3 regions of the Janthinobacterium sp. CG_23.4 genome follow, and region 2 is predicted to be linked to each of the others. Evidence: predicted binding sites of a transcription regulator. Region 2 holds the regulator's gene; each other region holds the start of a gene.
What was found. Region 2 encodes FNR, which switches genes on or off when oxygen is low (the NO sensors DNR and NnrR bind a similar motif). Its sites were predicted from a motif close to TTGATNNNNATCAA; they were not measured.

Region 1 (4,241 bases), 2.6 Mb from region 2:
TTTCGTCGGCACAGGCTTCGTGGCAGGCGACGGCTTGAGCGTGCTTACTTGCGCCCATGTCATCGAGAACATGCTCGACGCCAATCCCGGCGAAGTCATCGGCATACTCACGGGCCAGGGTCAGACGGCGCAATTTCGCCACGCCAAGGTACAGGCGCTGGACGCGGAGCACGACCTGGCCTTGCTGCGCTTCACGGGCGCGCCACTGCCCGCCCTGACATTGGGCGACGCGGCCACCGTGCGCGAAGGCCAAGCCATGGCCTTTACCGGCTTTCCGCTGGCTACCTTGCTGGGCTTATATCACGTGACGCACCGCGCCATCGTATCGTCGCTGACGCCGGTGGTCATACCGAGCGAAAATGCACAGCGCCTGGACCTGCGGCGCCTGGCGCAACTGAAAAAAACACCGTACATCGTGTTCCAACTGGACGCAACGGCATATCCGGGCAGCAGCGGCAGCCCCCTGTACGACCCCGAGACCGGCATCGTCTACGGCATCGTCAATATGGTCTATCTCAAAGGTTTGAAAGAGGCCGCCATCAGCGCGCCGAGCGGCATCAGCTATGCGATTCCGGGCAGCCATATGCAATCGATCTTGCTGAAAGAAAAATGACCTTCAGGTGCGTCCCTGTCGCAGCCGCTCGGTCATGCCAGGCTCATCCCATGTCGGAAAGAAATAGGGGTAAAACGAGCGCTCCCCTCCGTGCTGTTCCATCATGCCGCCGTATTTGTCGATCTGGGCTCGCATATAGTCGAGGTTCAGGCGCAGCAGCACGGCCGGCGCGCCCACGCGCGTGCACTCTCGTTCGCCGCCAAAATCGTTGAAACCGAGCATGCGCTTGTAAAACACCACATGGCGCGGATTGACTTCGATCACATAATCGGTAAAACCGTGAATATTATGGGCGTAGATATAAGAAATATGGATCAGCGCCGCAAACACACGCTTGCTCACGCCCTTGTCGATGGCCAGGCGCGACGGTTCGCACAGGCGCCGGCCTTCCTCACGCAGCACGTCTAGCTTGTCGCGGAAGTTTTCATCGGCGGGCAAGCCCGTCTCCTCATTGTCCAGGCACAAAGTCATGGTACCGACGGTGGCGCCTGCCGTTTCTGCAAACAGGGTGATTTTATTGAGCACATGCGCGGTGCCGGGATTGACGGCATAGCCGCGCCAGCCATACATCTTGCGGATCAGCAAACTGGCCGCCTCGCGCCGACCACGCGAATTGGCCATGCGAATATGAAAGCGCTGCAGGTCGAGCTCGTGCTCCATGGCCGGGTCGATCTTGCCTTCGCCCACCACCAGGTCACTGAAAGTACCTGGCGTGTCGAAGGAAATAATGGGTTCATCTTCAAAGCTCATCTTGTCCTCACGTTCATCGGCAACCATCGGGATGGATTGGGGGCCTATGCCTTGTGACAAGATAAAAACTTAAAAAGTTCCCAGCATCAGTTAAAAAAGCAAAAGAATTGACCTTTAGGCGTCATTAGGGCGCGCTGAAATTTGCCGAAAAGCACGAATATCATGACTGTTTTAGCGTTGTTGAGCTCACGCTTAAAAAAAACTCTCCGGTATCAACAGCACGTCGCCCGGGCGCATCATGACGTTGGCGGAAATATCCCCATCCTTGAGCAGGTCGTCCAGACGCACACCGAGCTGCTGCTGTCTGCCATCGCGCATGCGGATGATGCTGGCCTTGTTGCCGGCGGCAAAGTCGGTGATGCCGCCGACGGCGATGAGCACGTCCATGAGCGACATGCCCAGGCGGTAAGGCAGCGCCTGCGGCTTGGCTGCCTCGCCGATGACCCGGATCTGTTCGCCGTACGGGCCCGAAAAATTGGTGACGATGACCGTCACCACCGGTTGCTGGATGAACTTGCTCAACGCTTGTTCGATGTCGCGCGCCAGTTGGGTCGAAGTCCTGCCGCTGGCAGGCAAATCCTCCACCAGCGGGGTGGTGATCTTGCCGTCCGGCCGCACGGCCACCGTCAGCGACACTTCCGGATTGCGCCAGACAATGATGTTGACGGTGTCGCCCGGGCCGATCAGGTAGTCGTGCATGGGGGCGCTGTCGTCGGCCGGTGCCAGTGCATAGCGTGTGCGGCAGCCCCCCAGCATGCCGGCGGCGCCCGCCAAGACCAGCGTGTGGCATACAAATGCACGGCGTAAGCGATTCATGCGGGGCCTCCTCGATTCGATGGCGCGTCCATGTCCGGCCCCGCAGAACCAGCCTGGGCCGCGAACTTCCTATGATTATTAAAACCCGGCAAGCGAACCTTGAGGCGTATCAAGAAGCAATCATCTGAGGAAATCTTGCTGCGTGGGGGTTCTATACTTTGCTTACTCAACGGGCAAGCATTTCTTGCAAGACGCCATTGTTCGTGCCGCTCGGACATCGAGCGTGCAGCACCGTCACCGGAAGGAAGCGACATGGAGGAATTGATACAGCAGCTGCTTTCCAGCCTGAAAGGCATCTGGAAATACCGCTGGCATGCCGTGCTGGTGGCGTGGCTGGTGGCCATCGGCGGCTTCATCAAGATCATCAGCCTGCCCGACGACTTCCAAACGTCGGCGCGCGTGTTTGTCGATACGCAAACCATCCTCAAGCCGCTGCTGGCGGGCATGACCAGCGTGCCGAACACGGAACAGCAGGTGGCCATCATGAGCCGCACCCTGCTCAGCCGCCCGAACGTGGAGCGCGTGATGCGCATGGTCGACCTCGACCTGGGGACGAAGACCGTGCGCGAACACGAATCCCGGCTCGACGAACTGATGAGCCGCATCAAGATCAGCGGCACCAATGCCTACGATATCTACACCATCAGCTATAGCGGACGCGACCCGAAACTGGTGCGCGACGTGGTGCAAAGCCTGCTGACCATCTTTGTCGAAGGCAGTTTCCAGGGCAAAAAGGGCGATTCGCAGAAAGCCGTGCAATTTATCGACGAGCAGATCAAGAATTACGACGAAAAGCTCAGCGCGGCTGAAAACCTGGTGAAGGAATTCAAGATCCGCAACCAGTTGCTGCTGCCGCGCCAGGGCATCGACTATGGCAGCCAGTTGCTGATGTCGTCCGATAGCCTGAACACTGCCAAGCTGGAGCTGCTCGAGGCAGAACAGGCGCGCAAGGCCATCCTCAGCCAGATCGAGGGCGACGAGCCGGTGCTCGACCTTGAGCCGAACGCGTCGGCTATCGCGCATCCGGAACTCAACGAGCGCATCGCCTCACTCAACAAGAACCTCGACAGCTTGCGCATGCAATTTACGGAATTGCATCCCGACATTATCGCCTCGAAGCGCCTCATTGCCCAACTGGAAGAGCGCAAGATCGAGGAAAGCAAGCTGAAAACGGCGTCCGGCGACCCGGGCAAGAACTACAGCCCCATGCTGCAGCAGTTGAAGGTGGCGCTGACGGAGGCGGACGCCAAGGTGGCCGCTATCCGCGCCCGCGTGCAGGAATACAACACGCGCAATGAGCGTCTGCTGGCAAAAAGCAACGCCGTGCCCGAGGTGGAATCGCAGCTGGCGCAGCTAAACCGCGACTACATCATCAACAAGGAAAACTACGAAAAGCTGATTGGCCGGCGCGAAGCGGCGAAACTCTCGGGCGAACTCAGTTCCAACACCGAGATGATGGCCTTCAAGATCATCGACCCGCCCACGGTGCAATATGCGCCCGTCGGCCCGAACCGTCCGCTGCTGTTCAGTGCGGCGCTGGGCGCAGCCCTGGTGACCGGCATCGCCACGGCCCTCTTGATCAGCCAGGTACGCCCGACCTTTCTCAGTCCCGCCGAACTGCGCGATGCCACGGGCTTGAACGTGCTGGGCACGGTATCGATGAACTGGACGCCGTTGCAGCAAGTGCGCCGCCGCCGCGCGCGCTATGCCTTTAGCGCCTGCCTGGGCAGCCTGTTGCTGCTGTACGGCGGCGTCATGACGGCCGCGCTGCTCAAATTCTAGACCACGCCACGGGAGCGACGATGACCAGCAAGGAGCGCAGCAGCAAGGATAACGGCAGGCAGGCACCCAGCATCCTGGGCGTGGCCGAAGTCCCCGTGCCGTATATGGCGAACAGTGCCGATGGCGTGGAGGGCGCGGCCAGCGTGGAGGGCATGGCTAACACAGACAGCACAGACAGCACAGATAGCGCTGATTGTGCAGACATCGCGGCAGCGGCCGGCAATCCGCAGTACCGCAGCCTGAATCTGACCCGACTGGCGGAGCAAGGCATGCTTACGCA
Region 2 (4,241 bases):
TGATCATCTGTGCGTATTCCTTGTTCCTTGTCACAGCCCTCGCCGGGCGGGTATGGTGCGGCTTCTCCTGCCCGCAAACGGTCTACACGGAAATCTTCTTGTGGGTCGAACGCAAAATCGAGGGCACGCGCAGCGCGCGCATGGCCCTCGACAAGCAAGGCCCCTCCGTGCGCAAGGTTGTCAAGAAGACGGCCAAGCACTTGGTGTGGGGCGCCATCGCCCTGTGGACGGGCTTTACTTTTGTCGGCTATTTCACGCCGATCAAGGAACTGGCGCACGAGGTGATCACCCTCGATTTCGGTCCCTGGGAATGGTTCTGGGTCTTGTTCTACAGCCTGGCAACCTACGGCAACGCGGGCTGGCTGCGCGAGCAGGTGTGCAAATACATGTGCCCCTACGCGCGCTTCCAGAGCGCCATGTTCGACCAGGATACCCTGATCATCACCTACGATGCCAAACGCGGCGAACCGCGTGGTGCCATGAGCAAGAAGGCCGGCAACAACGACAAGCTGGGCGACTGCATCGACTGCACCCTGTGCGTGCAAGTGTGTCCGACCGGTATCGATATTCGCAACGGCCTGCAGTATGAATGCATCGGCTGCGCCGCCTGCGTCGATGCCTGCAACAGCGTGATGGATAAGGTCGACCGGCCGCGCGGACTGGTACGCTACAGTACCGACCATGCGATGGAAAACAACTTCAGTTCGCAGCAAATCCGCCAGCGCGCCACGCGCCCGCGCGTACTGATCTACACCGCCATCCTGGGGCTGATCATCATCGCCGTGTGTACCTCACTGGCCCTGCGCACCCCCCTGAAAATGGACGTCATCCGCGACCGCGGTTCGATGGGTCGCGAAGTGGAAGACGGCATGGTCGAGAACGTTTACCGCTTGCAAATCATGAATACCTCGGAGCAAACTCAGCATTTTAAAATCAGCGTTTCCGGCTTGCCGGGCCTGACCTTGCTGACGCGCGAAGAGGTGACGTTACAGCCGACGGAAACGCTGGGCTGGCCCATCCGCCTGCGCGTGCCGCACGGTGTCGGCGAGAAGGGCTCGAACAAGATTGCCATCGAATTGCACTCGCTGGATAACCCAGCGTTGCATGTGCGTGAAGGCGCGGTATTCATCGTGCCGCGCTAAGGTTGATGTTGGGGTCAGATCCCTCGGGTCTGACCCCGGCATTTCGCCGTTGGGCCAGCATCAAACATGCGTTAGCTTTACTTTATTTTCAACCCAGAAGCAAAAGCTGGGGTCAGGCCCAAAGGGCCTGCCCTCAAGGAGAACAAAATGTCCGACAGCCTCAAGCTGCAAGCACCCGTTGCACCATGGTACAAGCATCGCTGGCCTTGGCTGCTGATGATCGGTCCCGGCCTGTCCATGGTCGTTGGCAGCTGCATGGCGTATATCGCGTTTACGCAGCCCGATGCGCTGGTGGTGGGCGATTATTACAAGCAGGGTAAGGCCATCAACCAGGACTTGCGACGCGACACGGTCGCCAGCAAGCTGGCGATGGCTACCAGCCTGTCCTATGACGTGGCGTCGGCGCGTCTCAGTGGTTCCGTGCGCAGCGTCGGCAAGGCTTACCAGGGTCCGTTGCAGCTGCACCTGGCGCATGCGACCCTGCCGGAAAAAGATATCAAGCTACTGGTGCAGCCCGATGCGGCCGGCAACTTCTCAGTAGCGCTACCGATGCTAGAGCGCAGCCGCTGGCAAGTGCTGGTGGAAAACGACAAACGCGAGTGGCGCCTGTCCGGCATCTGGACCTGGCCACTGCAGCGCAGCATCGCGCTGCAGGCGGATGCAGAACTATAACGTACAGCGCCGGGAAAAAACCGTAGCGAGCGGCAGTGATTTGTGGCTAAGAGCACAGCGAGCATCTCAGGCCGCAAAGCGCGACGCGCAGCAGGTTTTGACGGTGCTATTATTTGCAGGCGTCCGTGCCGGCCGTAATGGCCTTCAATATTGCCGGCTGCAAGATCTCGATCTCGCGGTTGGAAACGCGCAGCCAGCCTTCCTTCTTAAACTTCGACAATAAGCGGCTGACGCTCTCGATGGTCAACCCCAGGTAGTTACCAATTTCCTCGCGCGACATGCGCAGCTGAAATTTGCTGGCCGAATAGCCGCGCGCTTCATAACGCGAAGCCAAGTTGACGATAAAGGCGGCAAAACGCTGGGTCGCCTGCATATTGCCCAGTAACAGCATGACACTTTGCTCGCGCGTGATTTCCTGACTCATCATGCGATGGAAATGGCGCAGCAAGGTTGGCATATTACCCAGCAATTGTTCCAGGCTGGAAAATGGAATTTCACACACTTCACTATCTTCCAGCGCCACCGCATTACAGTGGTGGCGGTCGGCGCTGATGGCATCCATGCCCAGCAGTTCGCCGGCCATCTGAAAACCCGTCACTTGCTCTTCGCCGCCAGGATTGATCTGGTACGTCTTGAAATGCCCCAGACGAATCGCGTACAAGTTCTGGAACGAATCGCCGATGCGAAACAGCGAGGCACCACGCACAATCTTGCGACGACGGCCGATGATCTGGTCTAGCCTGTCCATGTCGCCCACATCGAGACCCATCGGCAGGCACAATTGATGCATGCTGCAAGTCGAACATCGCGCACGCAATGCTTCCACGTTCACTGCGGGCAAGGTGAGAGTGAGGAGCGCTTCAGTCATGTCGGTACCTTTTAGAAAATGCAATAACAAGTTTACTGCATACAGAGTTGCCGTGTGCCAATTTCAGCGTAATTTCGGTGAATAAACGACGTCCATCCTTTAATTATATGGCAACATCGTCAAAAGCCCATACGGGGAGGGCAATTTACTCAGCGCCGCTTGCAAAGTTAATGTATTGATAGGAGAATTCTTGAAGGCGTTATCTGCCGTCTGTGCCGCCCGGTACTCAAAAGGACATCATGAAGCCTCTCGGCATTAAAGCAAAAGTCGCCCTGGCCACCAGCCTGACCTCGATCGCCATGATCGCGCTGGTCACCATGATCCAGGTGCAGCACATGCGCGACGACTTCAGCCAAGTACTGCTGGGCCAGCAATACTCGCTGATCACGCGTACCGCTGCCGAGCTCGACGACAAGCTGGGCATGCTGCTGCAGATTGTCACCCTGACGGCCAGGCAGCAGCCGCCGGAATTGATCGCACAGCCCGCCCAATTGCGCCAATACTATACGCGGCGCTCGATGCTAGTCCTGTTCGACGATGTACTGGTACTCGACGCGCAAGGCGCCATCGTGGCCGACATGCCGCTCGTCAAGGGGCGCGCAGGCATCAACGTCACCGAGCGCGAGTATTTCCAGACCGTCCTGCGCACGCGCCTACCCATGATCACCGAGCCAATGCTGAGCAAGTCGAGCGGCATGCCCATCGTGCAAATGGTCGCACCCGTCATGGCCGCCGATGGCCAGGTGGCCGGCATGGTGGTCGGCGTGCTGCGTTTGTACAAGGACAACCTGCTGGGGCGCCTGCGCTCGGAAAAAATCGGCAAGAACGGCTATTACTCGATTCTCACGCGCGGCGCCGTGCCGCGCTACGTGCTGCACCCCGACCCCAGCCGTTTGCTGCAGCCGCGCCAGCCGGACACCAATCTGGCGACCACCGCGCTGCTGAAACAAGATGGCGAAGGCAGCATGATCAGCACCGACAGCCGCGGCATCACGGCCGTCAACAGCTTCAAGCGCCTGAAATCGGTGAACTGGCTGCTGGCTACCTCGCTGCCCGTCGATGATGCCTTCGAGCCGTTCGATGGTGTGCTGTACCGGCTGGTGCTGTGGGGCATCCTCGCTTCGCTGCTGGCCGCTTTTGTTCTGGGCTGGCTTACCGTGCGCCTGCTGTCGCCGCTGGTACGCCTGCGCGACACCCTGCAAGCGCTGCGCACCAGCGGTAGCCGTTTCAGCCCGGTACCGGTGCGGCAGCGCGACGAGATCGGCGAACTGACGGAAGCGTTCAACGACCTGATGAGCGAACGCGATCGCCTGCAGCAAGAGCTCGAAGCACGCGCGGAGGAGTTGGAACAGGAGCGCGACCGGGCCGAGGCGGCCAACCGCGCAAAGAGCGACTTCGTAGCCAATATGAGTCATGAAATCCGCACACCCCTCAATGCCGTGCTGGGCATGGTGTACCTGCTGGGAAATACCAAGCTCGACACGGAACAGCGCAAGTATCTGACCATGGTGCGCGTGGCGGGCCAATCACTGCTGGGCATCCTCAACGACGTGCTCGAT
Region 3 (4,241 bases), 1.8 Mb from region 2:
GGCGCCATCGACGATCAGCGGCTCCTTGTCCATGAAGGCGATGCAGCTCTTCTTGCCGTACACCTCATGGTAGAAAGGCTTGGACATCTGCGACATGAAGATGTTGCGGCTGATCAAACCAATCGGCTTCTGCTGCTCCGTAACGGGTAGGCTCATCATGTCGCGCCTTTCCGTAAACAGTTCCAGTACGGCGAAATTGCTGGTGTCGGCCTGCACCGATTCCGTGGCAATGCACCGATCAAGCGCGACTGAGGTGCGATAACGGGGAAGATGCAATCGAGAAGCGTTGAACTCCACAGCGGCTACCTTTACATGACGATCGGGCCGTTGTTGTCGCGAAGGTGTGGCGACTGACAAACAGGCAATGTGATGATATTAACCTTTGAATGTGACGGCTTGATTACAAAATTGTTAAAATAGTATGCAAGATGGCTGCATGGCAAGCCGTTGCCGGGCCTGCAGGCGCCGGGCCAGCGCCTGTGCCTGTGCCGGCCAGCGCGCCCGCTGCTGCGTGTAGACGCGGTAGGCGCCGGAACGGCGCACGTCGTCCAGCAAGCCCAGCGTCTCATCATGGCGCTAGGCCTTGGGCGAGGTGCCCGCCATGCGGGCGATTTCTCCGATGTATATGCAGGTCCTTTGCCGAGCGCGACGCTGCGCGCTGGCTTCAGGCACGGCGCGGTGGAATGCACTTCGCCGTGCACTCGGCGCAGGTGCCGTATAGCGACAATGCGTGCTCGTGGAGCACAAAGCCACGCTCGGCGGCTATTTCGTTCTGGCGCAGCTCGATGCCGTCATCGACGAATTCATCGACCTTGCCGCAAGCGGTGCAGACCAGGTGGTCATGGTGCTGTCCTTGATTGAGCTCGAAGACCGCATGGCCCGATTCGAAATGCCGGCGAAACAGGATGCCCGCTTCGGCAAACTGCATCAGCACGCGGTAGATGGTGGCCAGGCCCACGTCGATTTTTTCAGCCAGCAACAGTTTGTAGACATCGTCCGCACTCAGATGCTTGATTGTGCCTTCTTGAAACAGCTGCAGAATCCGCAAGCGCGGGATGGTCACTTTCAAGCCCGATTCACGCAGTTCCCTCAATATATCCATGTCTCCCATTCCTTGTTGTGATCGCTGAGCGAGGTACGCCATTATATCGCAAATGATAATCATTACTATTCTCATTTGTATCGTACGGACGCGCAATAGCATGTGGCGCAGGCAGGGGCTCATCGATTGGCCGCGGCGCAAATGACGATTGCGTAGCGGGCCATATTTGCTGTGCGGGCGCGTGTTTGGCGGCTCGGGCGCCAGCCTGGTCAGTGCGCTGTTTAATTTTTGCAATGCCGCATTTTTTGATCTGGGCAAAGGAAAAAATCCCTCTAATGATGCTATCAGGCACAATTTGATGTGGATCAAAGTTTTTGTTGCACTGCACTCTTAGACTTTGCAGCGTTACTTAACGATAAAAAGAGGGAACTAGAATGAAGAAGTCCGCAACTGCAGCAGCAATCGTCCTGGCCGCTATCGGCGCATTGGCCGGCAATGCAATGGCACAGGAAAGCCCATGGCTGGTGCGCGCACGCGCCGTGCACATCGATCCTGCGAATAAATCTACGCCTGTTGGTGGCGTCGGCGCATCGGACCTGATCCATGTCAGCAGCAAGACGATTCCTGAAATCGATATTTCGTATTTCTTTACCCCGAATATCGCTGCCGAGCTGATCCTGACGTATCCGCAAAAGCATGACGTCACCTTGTCGGGCCAAAATATCGGCACGTTCAAGCATCTGCCACCGACGCTGTCGCTGCAATACCACTTCATGCCTGAAAAACAGTTCAGCCCTTACGTGGGTGCGGGCGTGAACTACACGAATATCTCGGCTGTCAAAATTCCTGGCCTGCGCCTGGAACACGATAGCTGGGGCTACTCGCTGCAAGCCGGCGTCGACTACAAACTCGACAAAAACTGGTCCTTGAACTTCGACATCAAGAAAGTGCAGATCCGCAGCGATGTATTGACCGCTGCTGGTGCCAAGGTCAGCGAAGTCAAGATCGACCCTGTCCTGATTGGCGTAGGCGTTGGCTACCGCTTCTAAGAACACCCATTAAAACCTACTGCGCGTCGGAATTTGCGCTCTGCGATGCTCACTGTACCTTCGTACAGTTGCGCTTCTCAAGCCAACGGGGGCGCCGAGCCTTCCTTCCGCTCGCTACGGTTTTGTCAGGCGTTGTCAGTGTTGAAGATACTCGCGTAGCGCGGGAAAAAAAAGGACGGCCGGGTTTGCACCTGGCCGTCCTTTTTGCATTGTTTGCGTCGCTTTATTTTTTCGCCGTCTTTTCCAGTGCCAACTGGTAATCGGTCTTTTCATAGCCGGCCAGGTATTTGTTCGTCGCGTCGAGGAAGGCGCGCGAACGGTAGGCCGCTTCCAGGTCTTTGACCCACGGTTTGGCCTTGTCGGCCGTGCGGATGGCCACCAGGTTGATGTAGCTGTCCGAAATTTTTTCCACGGCGAGGGCCGAGGTCAGCTTCATGCCGGCGGCCTGGGCGAAGTTGCCATTGACGAAGGCATAGTCTGCATCTGCCAGCGAACGGGGCAGCTGCGCCGCTTCCAATGGCACCAGTTTCAGTTTCTTGGTGTTTTCCAGCACGTCGCGCTCGGAAGCGCGCAGCGGATCGACGTTCGGTTTGAGCTTGATCCAGCCCATCTTGGCCAGCATGACCAGTGCGCGCGCCTGGTTGGTCGGGTCGTTCGGCATGGTGACGGTGGCGCCGTTCTTGACGTCGGCCAGCGTCTTTTGCTTGCCGCCGTACAGGCCGATCGGCATGGTAGGCACGGTGATCAATGCGCTCAGTGGCAGCTTGTTATCGGTGGCGAACTTGGTCAGGTAGACGATGTGCTGGAACACGTTGGCGTCCAGCGAGCCTTCGGCCAGCGCGTAGTTCGGCTGCACGTAGTCGTTGAATTCGACGATCTTGACCTTGTAGCCCTGTTTTTCCAGGATCGGCTTGATGCCCAGCTTCAGCTGGTCGGAATACGGACCGGAGCTGGTGCCGATGACGAGTTCTTTCGGTTCCTTGGCATGGGCGGCGGTGGCGAAAGCCATGCTGGTAGCGGCCAGGAGCAGGGTGCGGCGAATGTGGTTCATAGGTATCCTTGTTTCTGAATTGGATTAACGTTTGTCGAGGCGCTTGGCGATGCGTGTGCCTGCGAACTGGATGGTTTGCACCAGCACGATCAAGATAGCTACGGTTACGACCATGATATCAGTCTCGAAGCGGTAGTAACCGTAGCGGATGGCCAGGTCACCGATGCCGCCGCCGCCCACCACGCCTGCCACGGCCGAATACGACAGGAAACTGATCGACAGCACGGTCAGGGCCAGCACCAGGCCGGAGCGCGCTTCCACCAGCAGCACGCGCAAGATGATCTGCATTTCCGAGGCGCCCATCGCATGCGCTGCCTCGATCACGCCGCGCGGCACTTCGCGCAGATTTTGTTCCACCAGGCGCGCCAGGTAGGGAATGGCGGCGAACGACAGCGGCACGGCAGCCGCCAGCGGGCCGATCGAGGTGCCCGCGATGATGCGCGTAAACGGCGTCAGTGCGACCAGTAAAATGATGAAGGGAAAGCTGCGCACGGTATTGACCAGCCAGCCCAAAATCATCGACAGCGGCCGGTTTTCCAGTGACTGGCCTTGCGAGACGAGAAACAGCACAATGCCCAGCGGGCCGCCGATCAGGATGGCGGCGGTGAGGCCGATGCCCAGCATGGTCATGGTCTGGCCCAGCGCCACCCAGATTTCCGGCAGCAGGTTGATGACGTTTTTGATCGATTCTTCAAACATGTGTTGCATCCTTCCATGCGGTGGCTTCAAACGCCTCGGTGCCGTAATACGCCAGTTCGCGTCCCAGCGCCGTCTTGCGTGGGGTGGCCGTGTCGCTCAAATCGAATTGTTCGGCGATGGCACCGTTTTCCACCACGGCCACGCGATTACAGATGGCGCCCAGCACCGACAGCTCATGGCTGACGATGACGATGGTCACTTTCAAGCGCGCATTGATGTCGCGCAAAGTGTCGAGCAGGGCGCGCGTAGTTTCCGCGTCCAGCGCAGACGTCGGCTCGTCGCACAGCAGCACGTCAGGATGGCTGGCCAAGGCGCGCGCAATCGCCACGCGCTGTTTTTGCCCGCCCGACAACTGCGCCGGATAGCTGTGCAGCTTGTCGGACAAACCCACCAGCGCCAG

Region 1: the regulator FNR is predicted to act here: its motif matches at 2,279-2,292, upstream of H4V96_RS10635 (XrtA system polysaccharide chain length determinant).
Region 3: the regulator FNR is predicted to act here: its motif matches at 1,398-1,411, upstream of H4V96_RS13750 (OmpW family outer membrane protein).

Annotation. Positions count from the first base shown of each region.
Region 1 covers NZ_JARXUX010000001.1:2,347,959-2,352,199, reverse strand. The annotation lists gene H4V96_RS10650 (serine protease) at 1-613, shown strand, start outside; gene H4V96_RS10645 (long-chain N-acyl amino acid synthase) at 617-1,363, opposite strand; gene H4V96_RS10640 (XrtA/PEP-CTERM system exopolysaccharide export protein) at 1,556-2,179, opposite strand; gene H4V96_RS10635 (XrtA system polysaccharide chain length determinant) at 2,432-3,961, shown strand; gene H4V96_RS10630 (XrtA-associated tyrosine autokinase) at 3,982-4,241, shown strand, end outside.
Region 2 covers NZ_JARXUX010000001.1:4,926,174-4,930,414, reverse strand. The annotation lists gene ccoG (cytochrome c oxidase accessory protein CcoG) at 1-1,142, shown strand, start outside; gene H4V96_RS22040 (FixH family protein) at 1,290-1,814, shown strand; gene fnr (fumarate/nitrate reduction transcriptional regulator Fnr) at 1,924-2,682, opposite strand; gene H4V96_RS22030 (response regulator) at 2,922-4,241, shown strand, end outside.
Region 3 covers NZ_JARXUX010000001.1:3,082,637-3,086,877, reverse strand. The annotation lists gene H4V96_RS13760 (SpoIIE family protein phosphatase) at 1-216, opposite strand, end outside; gene fur (ferric iron uptake transcriptional regulator) at 665-1,102, opposite strand; gene H4V96_RS13750 (OmpW family outer membrane protein) at 1,477-2,091, shown strand; gene H4V96_RS13745 (MetQ/NlpA family ABC transporter substrate-binding protein) at 2,315-3,142, opposite strand; gene H4V96_RS13740 (methionine ABC transporter permease) at 3,167-3,841, opposite strand; gene H4V96_RS13735 (methionine ABC transporter ATP-binding protein) at 3,834-4,241, opposite strand, start outside.